Regions from separate parts of the Streptomyces sp. NPDC052225 genome, predicted to be linked through region 1. Evidence: riboswitches for the same ligand, from Rfam matches in the RefSeq annotation. Region 1 holds a riboswitch; each other region holds the start of a gene.

What was found. A riboswitch is a leader RNA that binds a small molecule or an ion and turns the genes downstream of it on or off. The one in region 1 is predicted to bind cyclic di-AMP.
Positions count from the first base shown of each region.
Region 2: another riboswitch for cyclic di-AMP. It lies ahead of AB0L37_RS03005 (M23 family metallopeptidase); the one in region 1 lies ahead of AB0L37_RS14990 (M23 family metallopeptidase).
Region 3: another riboswitch for cyclic di-AMP. It lies ahead of AB0L37_RS31690 (NlpC/P60 family protein); the one in region 1 lies ahead of AB0L37_RS14990 (M23 family metallopeptidase).

Region 1 is NZ_JBFAVD010000008.1:147,006-149,197, forward strand. Features, by position in the region: gene AB0L37_RS14990 (M23 family metallopeptidase) at 40-828, opposite strand; cyclic di-AMP (ydaO/yuaA leader) riboswitch at 841-1,005, opposite strand; gene AB0L37_RS14995 (pitrilysin family protein) at 1,256-2,192, opposite strand, start outside.
Region 2 is NZ_JBFAVD010000001.1:601,834-604,025, forward strand. Features, by position in the region: gene AB0L37_RS03000 (PP2C family protein-serine/threonine phosphatase) at 1-938, shown strand, start outside; cyclic di-AMP (ydaO/yuaA leader) riboswitch at 1,152-1,287, shown strand; gene AB0L37_RS03005 (M23 family metallopeptidase) at 1,329-2,192, shown strand, end outside.
Region 3 is NZ_JBFAVD010000028.1:48,277-50,468, forward strand. Features, by position in the region: gene pcrA (DNA helicase PcrA) at 1-258, opposite strand, end outside; gene AB0L37_RS31680 (hypothetical protein) at 352-729, opposite strand; gene AB0L37_RS31685 (hypothetical protein) at 735-971, opposite strand; cyclic di-AMP (ydaO/yuaA leader) riboswitch at 1,180-1,362, shown strand; gene AB0L37_RS31690 (NlpC/P60 family protein) at 1,370-2,192, shown strand, end outside.

The sequences.
Region 1 (2,192 bases):
AGCCGGGGCTTTCGTGAGGTCGTCCGAACGGGTCAGCCGTCAGACACTGACGCCGTGCGAGCGCAGGTACGCGACCGGGTCGATGTCCGAGCCGTACTCGGGGCTCGTGCGGGCCTCGAAGTGGAGGTGCGGGCCGGTGACGTTGCCCGTGGCGCCGGAGAGGCCTATCTGCTGGCCCGGGGTGACCGACTGGCCCACGGAGACGCCGATGGACGACAGGTGACCGTACTGGGTGTACGTGCCGTCGTTCATCTTGATCACGATGTTGTTGCCGTACGCGCCGCCCCAGCCGGCCTCGACGACGGTGCCGGAGCCGACGGCGTGCACCGCGGTGCCGCTCGCGGCGTGGAAGTCGATGCCGGTGTGGCTGCCGGAGGACCACAGGCCGCTGCTCGCCTTGTAGGCGGTGGAGACGTACGAGTTGGAGATGGGCGCCACGTAGGTGTTGAGGCGCTTGCGCTCGGCCTCACGCGCGGCGCGCTCCTTGGCCTCGCGCTCCTTCTTGGCCTTCGCCTCGGCGGCGCGCCTCTCGGCCTCGGCCTTCTTCTGGGCCTCCTCGGCCGCCTTCTTCTCGGCGGCGGCTTCGGCGGCGGCCTTCTTCTGCGCGGAGGCCTGTGCGTCGATCTGGTCGGCCAGGGAGTCGCCGATGGCGATGGCCTGCGTCAGGCCGTTCTGGTCGGCGGCCGCGGAGTCTGCGGCGAGAGCGGGGGCGGCGAAGCCTCCGATGACACCGGTCGTGGTGAGCGCCGCGACGCCCGCGACCTGCGCGGTGGTACGCGTGAGACGGCTCGGACGACGGTGCTTCCCGGTGGCACGGGTGAACGCCATGAAGGGGTTGATCCTTTCCTTCCCTCTCGCCTACCGGGTTAGCTGACGGGTTCGGAGCAGGAAGGTCTCCTACGGGCTCCCTCCCCTCGCGGGAAGAGCGCCCGATTCACCCCAGGGACTGCGGTGGGTCCCCGGCTCCCCTGGCTCGCGCCATGGGGGACTCGGCGATGACTGTCCGGTGTCGCGGGCGCGACGTGTGTCTGGCGGACAGCCGGACCGACGCTAAGCGGGACATCTTTCAATCAACAAACGGATCCCGGCTTTTGTAGTGCATGCCACAGAGCAGACAGGCAACCTCCGCCTCAATTCGGACATATGCGATCGATAGCTAGTCGAGAGGCGGACAACTGCGGACGTGAGCGACACCACGAAGCCCCGGTGGCCTATGCGGCCACCGGGGCTTGCGGTCTCCTGCGGGTCGTCCGGGTCAGCCGGTGACGACGCTCACCTCGCCGATCCCGAGCGCCTTGACGGGCTCCTCGATCTGCGCGGCGTCGCCCACCAGGATCGTCACCAGACGGTCGGCCGGGAAGGCGCTCACGACCGCCGCAGTGGCCTCCACGGTGCCCGTGGCGGCGAGTTGGCGGTACAGCTGCGCCTGGTAGTCGTCCGGCAGGTGCTGCTCGACCTGGTCGGCGAGCGTGCCGGCGACGGCCGCGGCGGTCTCGAACTTCAGCGGGGCCACGCCCACCAAGTTCTGCACCGCGGTGTCGCGTTCGGCGTCCGTGAGGCCCTCCGCGGCCAGCGTGCGCAGGACCTTCCAGAGGTCGTCGAGCGCGGGCCCGGTGTTCGGCGTGTCCACGGACCCGCTGATGGCGAGCATCGCGGCGCCCGTGCCGTCCGGCGCCGAACGCAGCACCTGGGCGAAGGAGCGCACTCCGTAGGTGTAGCCCTTCTCCTCGCGCAGAACCCGGTCGAGGCGCGAGGTGAGGGTGCCGCCGAGGCAGTACGTGCCGAGGATCTGCGCGGCCCACACGCGGTCGTGCCGGTCGGGTCCGATGCGGCCGATGAGCAGCTGCGTCTGCACGGCGCCCGGGCGGTCCACGATGACGACGCGTCCGGTGTCGTCGGCGGTGACCGGCGGGACCGGGCGGGGCTCGGTGGTGTCGCCGGTCCAGGCGCCGAGCGTGTCCCCCAGGAGGGCGTCGACGTCGACGCCCGTCAGGTCGCCCACCACTACGGCTGTAGCGGTGGCAGGGCGTACGTGCTTCTCGTAGAAGGCGCGTACGGCGGCCGCGTCGATCGCGGTGACGGTCTCCTCGGTGCCCTGGCGCGGGCGCGACATGCGCGCGCTCGCCGGGAAGAGCTGCCGGGAGAGCTCCTTGGCCGCGCGGCGGGCCGGGTTGGCGCTCTCGTGCGGGATC
Region 2 (2,192 bases), on a different contig from region 1:
TCTTCTCGCTGCGCGGCACACTCGTGGCCGGACTCGTCTCGATCGCCGCGATCGTCGCCGTCCACCTCAGATACACGGGCGAGTTCGGCTCCGACGTCATCACGGAGATCGCCACCGTGGCCACCGTGTGCGCCCTCGCCTGCTTCATCAACCGGATCGTGCGGCGCAGCGACGAACAGCTGGCGTCCGCGCGGCAGATCGCCGAGGCCGCGCAGCTCGCCGTGCTGCCCGTGCCCGCGGGCCGGATCGGCGGGCTCGCCATCGCCGCGCGGTACGAGGCCGCGCAGGCCGGGGCGTTCATCGGCGGGGACCTGTACGCCGTGCAGGACACCCCGCACGGTGTCCGGATCGTCGTCGGTGACGTACGCGGCAAGGGGATGGGTGCGGTCGCCGCCGTCGCCGTGGTGATCGGCGCGTTCCGGGAGGCCGCCGAGCAGGAGGGCAGCCTGGAGGCGGTCGCCCAGCGCCTGGAGCGGGCGCTCGCGCGCGAGGGCACCCGGCGCAGCGGCATCGACGACTTCGAGGGATTCACCACGGCCGTGCTCGCCGAGATCCCGCACGGCGGCGGCTTCGACAGGGTCGTCCGCATCCTCAACCGCGGCCACCCCGAACCCATCGTGCTGCTCGGCGACGGCACCGTACGCGTCATCGGACCCGACGAGGCGGCGCTCCCGCTCGGCATGAGCGAACTCGGCAGCTGGCCCGACCGGGCCACCGAGGCGGGCTTCCCGGCGGGCGCCACTCTGCTGCTCTACACCGACGGGCTCTCCGAGGCGCGCGACGCGGACGGCGTCTTCTACGATCCGGCGGCCCGCCTCGCCGGGCGCATCTTCCCCGGACCCGAGGAACTCCTCGCGGCGCTCTCGGAGGAGGTGCGCGCGCACACCGGGGGCGGCGCGACCGACGACATGGCACTGCTCGCCGTACGACGGCCGTGACTCTCCGCGCTCTCCGCATAACAATTGACACACCGTCAGCTGAAGGGCGTGTTCGCGCGGTCGGCCAAGTCGACCCGTTCCGCCCGGTCTTCGGCCGTTAAGTCCAGGCCAAAGAAGTGAACGATCAGTGGGAACGGCTTGGAATTAGTGTCGGCTGTCTATTAACGTTCGATAACGCAGCGCGGTCGTCCCAGCCGTCACAAGAGATGGCTCCGTGCGCACACGCCTAATCCCGAAAGGGAGCCGGGGAACCACCAACTTGGGGTGAATCGGACGTACTTCACGTCCGTAGGAGACCTTCCTGCTCCGAACCCGTCAGCTAACCCGGTAGGCGAGAAGGAAGGAAAGGAGAGCGCCTTCGTGGCGTCGAACCGTCCTGCCCCCGAGTTCTTGCATGCCTCCACCGACGGTGACTTCGGTGCCGAGAGTGTCGCGCAGGAGAACTGGGAGGAGTGGAACCCCACCGAGGAGTCCGTCCGCCCCGTCCGCGGCAAGCACCGCGTCGCCCGGCAGCGCGGAGGCCTCGCGCGCAGCTCCACGGTCCTCGGCGTCGGCGTGATCGCCGCCGTCGGCGCGGGCGGCATCGCCACCGCGCAGGGCGGCAAGCCCGCGGTCCAGATCTCCATGCCCGACCTGTCGGCCGTCAAGGACTCCCTGCCGGAGGCCAAGTCGCTGCCCGGCGTGGGCGCGCTGATATCCGACGACTCGGACGGAGCCCCCGCCGCCGCGGCCGCCCCGCTCACCACCATGGGCACCGGCAGCGGCCAGACCGACGCAGGCGAGACGCTGCGCGCCCGCATCATGCAGCAGGCCGAGACGCAGCAGGACGCCGCCGACGCCGCCGAGAAGCAGGCCGCCGAAGAGGCAGCCGCGCAGAAGGCCGCCGAGGAAGCCGCCGCGAAGCAGAAGGCCGCCGAGACCAAGGCCGCCGCCGAGAAGAAGGCGGCCGAGGAGGAGGCGCGCAAGAAGGCCGAGGCCGAGCGCCTCGCCAAGCTCGCCAAGAGCTACAAGATCCCGGTCGCCTCGTACACGATCACCGGCACGTTCGGGCAGCCCGGCGCCATGTGGTCGTCCGGCTACCACACGGGCCTGGACTTCGCCGCTCCCACGGGTACCCCGATCTACGCCATCCACTCCGGCACCGTCACCGAGGCCGGCTGGAACACCGCGTACGGCTACCGCACGGTCATCACCCTCGACGACGGCACCGAGCTGTGGTTCTGCCACCAGTCGTCGATGAACGTCACGGTGGGC
Region 3 (2,192 bases), on a different contig from region 1:
CGAGCCGCCGTGCACGACGGCCGCCTTCTGGTTCTCGTTCAGCCCGTCGAGGAGCGCGGCCGGGTCGATGACCGGGCGCGGCGCACCGTCGCGGTAGTGGGCGTCCCGGGCCGGAGGCACGTCGAACTTCCCGCCGAACAGGTCGTCCGGGATCGGCTCCGGAGCTGCTGCGGGATCGGTGTCCTCGGGCGGCGGCGGGGGCTCCTCCGCGCCGCTCTGGAGGCTGGCCAGGAAGTTGTCGTCAAAGAGGCTGCTCATCGCCCTACGAGTCTAGGCCGCCCCACTGACACCCCGCCGCCGCCTTTGCGACACCGCTGGAAGACAGACTCCGGAATCCGGGAAAGTCGCAGGTCAGAAGGACAGAATCTGCCGGAACCGGCCGCCGGGCGACTTCTTTCCGCCCTCCAGGACGGTCCCGGCGCGGTCGGCCTTGGTGACGGTCCGGGCGAAGAGCCGGCTGACGTACAGATCGCCGTGTCCGTCGGCCGCGACGCCGGTGACCGGGCCGAAGCCGGAGGTCCAGCCGAGGATCCTGCCGCCGGGGCTGACCTTCCAGACGCGGGCGGTCGCCCTGGCGGCCTCGCCGTTCAGGTCGCCGACGTAGAGGTTGCCGTCGGGGCCGAGGGCGATCGAGGCGGGGACGGCCACGTGGCCGTTGCGGTTCGGGAAGACGGTGAACGGCTTGGCCCTGCCGCCCGGCGACACCACGACGAGGTCGTCGCCCGCCACGTCCGCTACGACGGGGCGCCCGAGACAAAGACGCCGTCGAGGCCGGTCGCGAAGCCGCCGTCCTTCGTCGCGCCCGACGACAGCCCGGGGACGAACGACGCCTTCCTCCGGCACCCGCCGCCGTCCTGGTCGAGCTTCGCGACGCCCGCCGAGGTGCCGATACAGGTGTCGCCCTCGGGGCCGCCCTCGCCCGCTCCCGCGGTGGCGGGGCCGTACTGCGGACAAGTCGGCGGACTCCGCAACTCCGGGGAAGGCTCCGGTCAATCTACGGACAATTCGGCGCAGATCCCTCCGGATTGACCACGTACGGCCGGGCGCGGGCCCGAGGAGTAGCCAAGGTCACGAAAATGTATCGGGCATATCGAACATCAACCTTCACAGCAGCAACACCAGTTGGCTACGGTGCTGCGCGGGCAGTCCGTCCCCCCGCCCGCGAACAACGCGGCGACCGGACAGCCCCCGCTGAGTTCCGTACGCCGCAAGGCAGGGAACCGGGGACCCACCGACCTTGGGGTGAATCGGCCCAACGGCCCGGCAGCACCGGGCAGTTGACCGTAGGGCAGCCTTCCGCACGACGAGCACCACCCGCCCGAACCCGACAGCTAACCCGGTAGGCGGACCATGGAAGGAGTCGCCTGCCTTGGCGTCGCACCGCAAGCCGCGCAGCCGGTCCCGGATATCCGGCGGCCTTCGTACGACACCCGCCGTCGGCATCACGACCGCCGCGCTCACCTCCGTCGCCCTGCTCTCGCAGACGGCCCAGGCCGCCCCCACGCAGCCCCACAAGCCGAGCATCGAAGAGGTGCAGAAGAAGGTCGACACCCTGTACCGGCAGGCCGAGGTGTCCACGCAGAAGTACAACGCGGCCAAGGAACGGACCGAGGGCAAGAAGAAGCAGGTCGACAAGCTCCTCGACGACATCGCGCAGCGCACCGAGAAGATGAACACGGCGCGCCAGAAGCTGGGCCGGTTCGCCGCCGAGCAGTACCGCACGGGCGGCATCAGCGACACGGCGACGATGTTCCTCGCGGACGACCCCGAGGACTATTTCTCGCAGCGCCAGCTGATGAGCCGGCTCACCGACGAGCAGAAGAAGGCCGTCGACGACTACCAGGTCCAGCAGCGCACCACGGCGAAGAAGCGCACCGAGGCGCAGGCCAGCCTCAAGGACCTCACCACGTCGCAGACCGAGCTGAGGACCACCAAGCAGGACGTGCAGACCAAGCTGTCCGACGCGCGGGAACTGCTCTCCAAGCTGACGGCCGAGGAGAAGGCGCGCCTCGCGGCCATCGAGAAGGCGAAGCAGGAGGCGGCCGAGAAGAAGGCCGCCGAGCTCGCCGCACAGCAGAAGGCCGCGGAGGAGGAGAAGCGGAAGGCCGCCGAGGAGGCCGCCGCCAAGGAGCAGGGCTCCACGGACTCGTCGGACTCCTCCGGGTCCGCCTCGGACACGTCCGACTCGTACG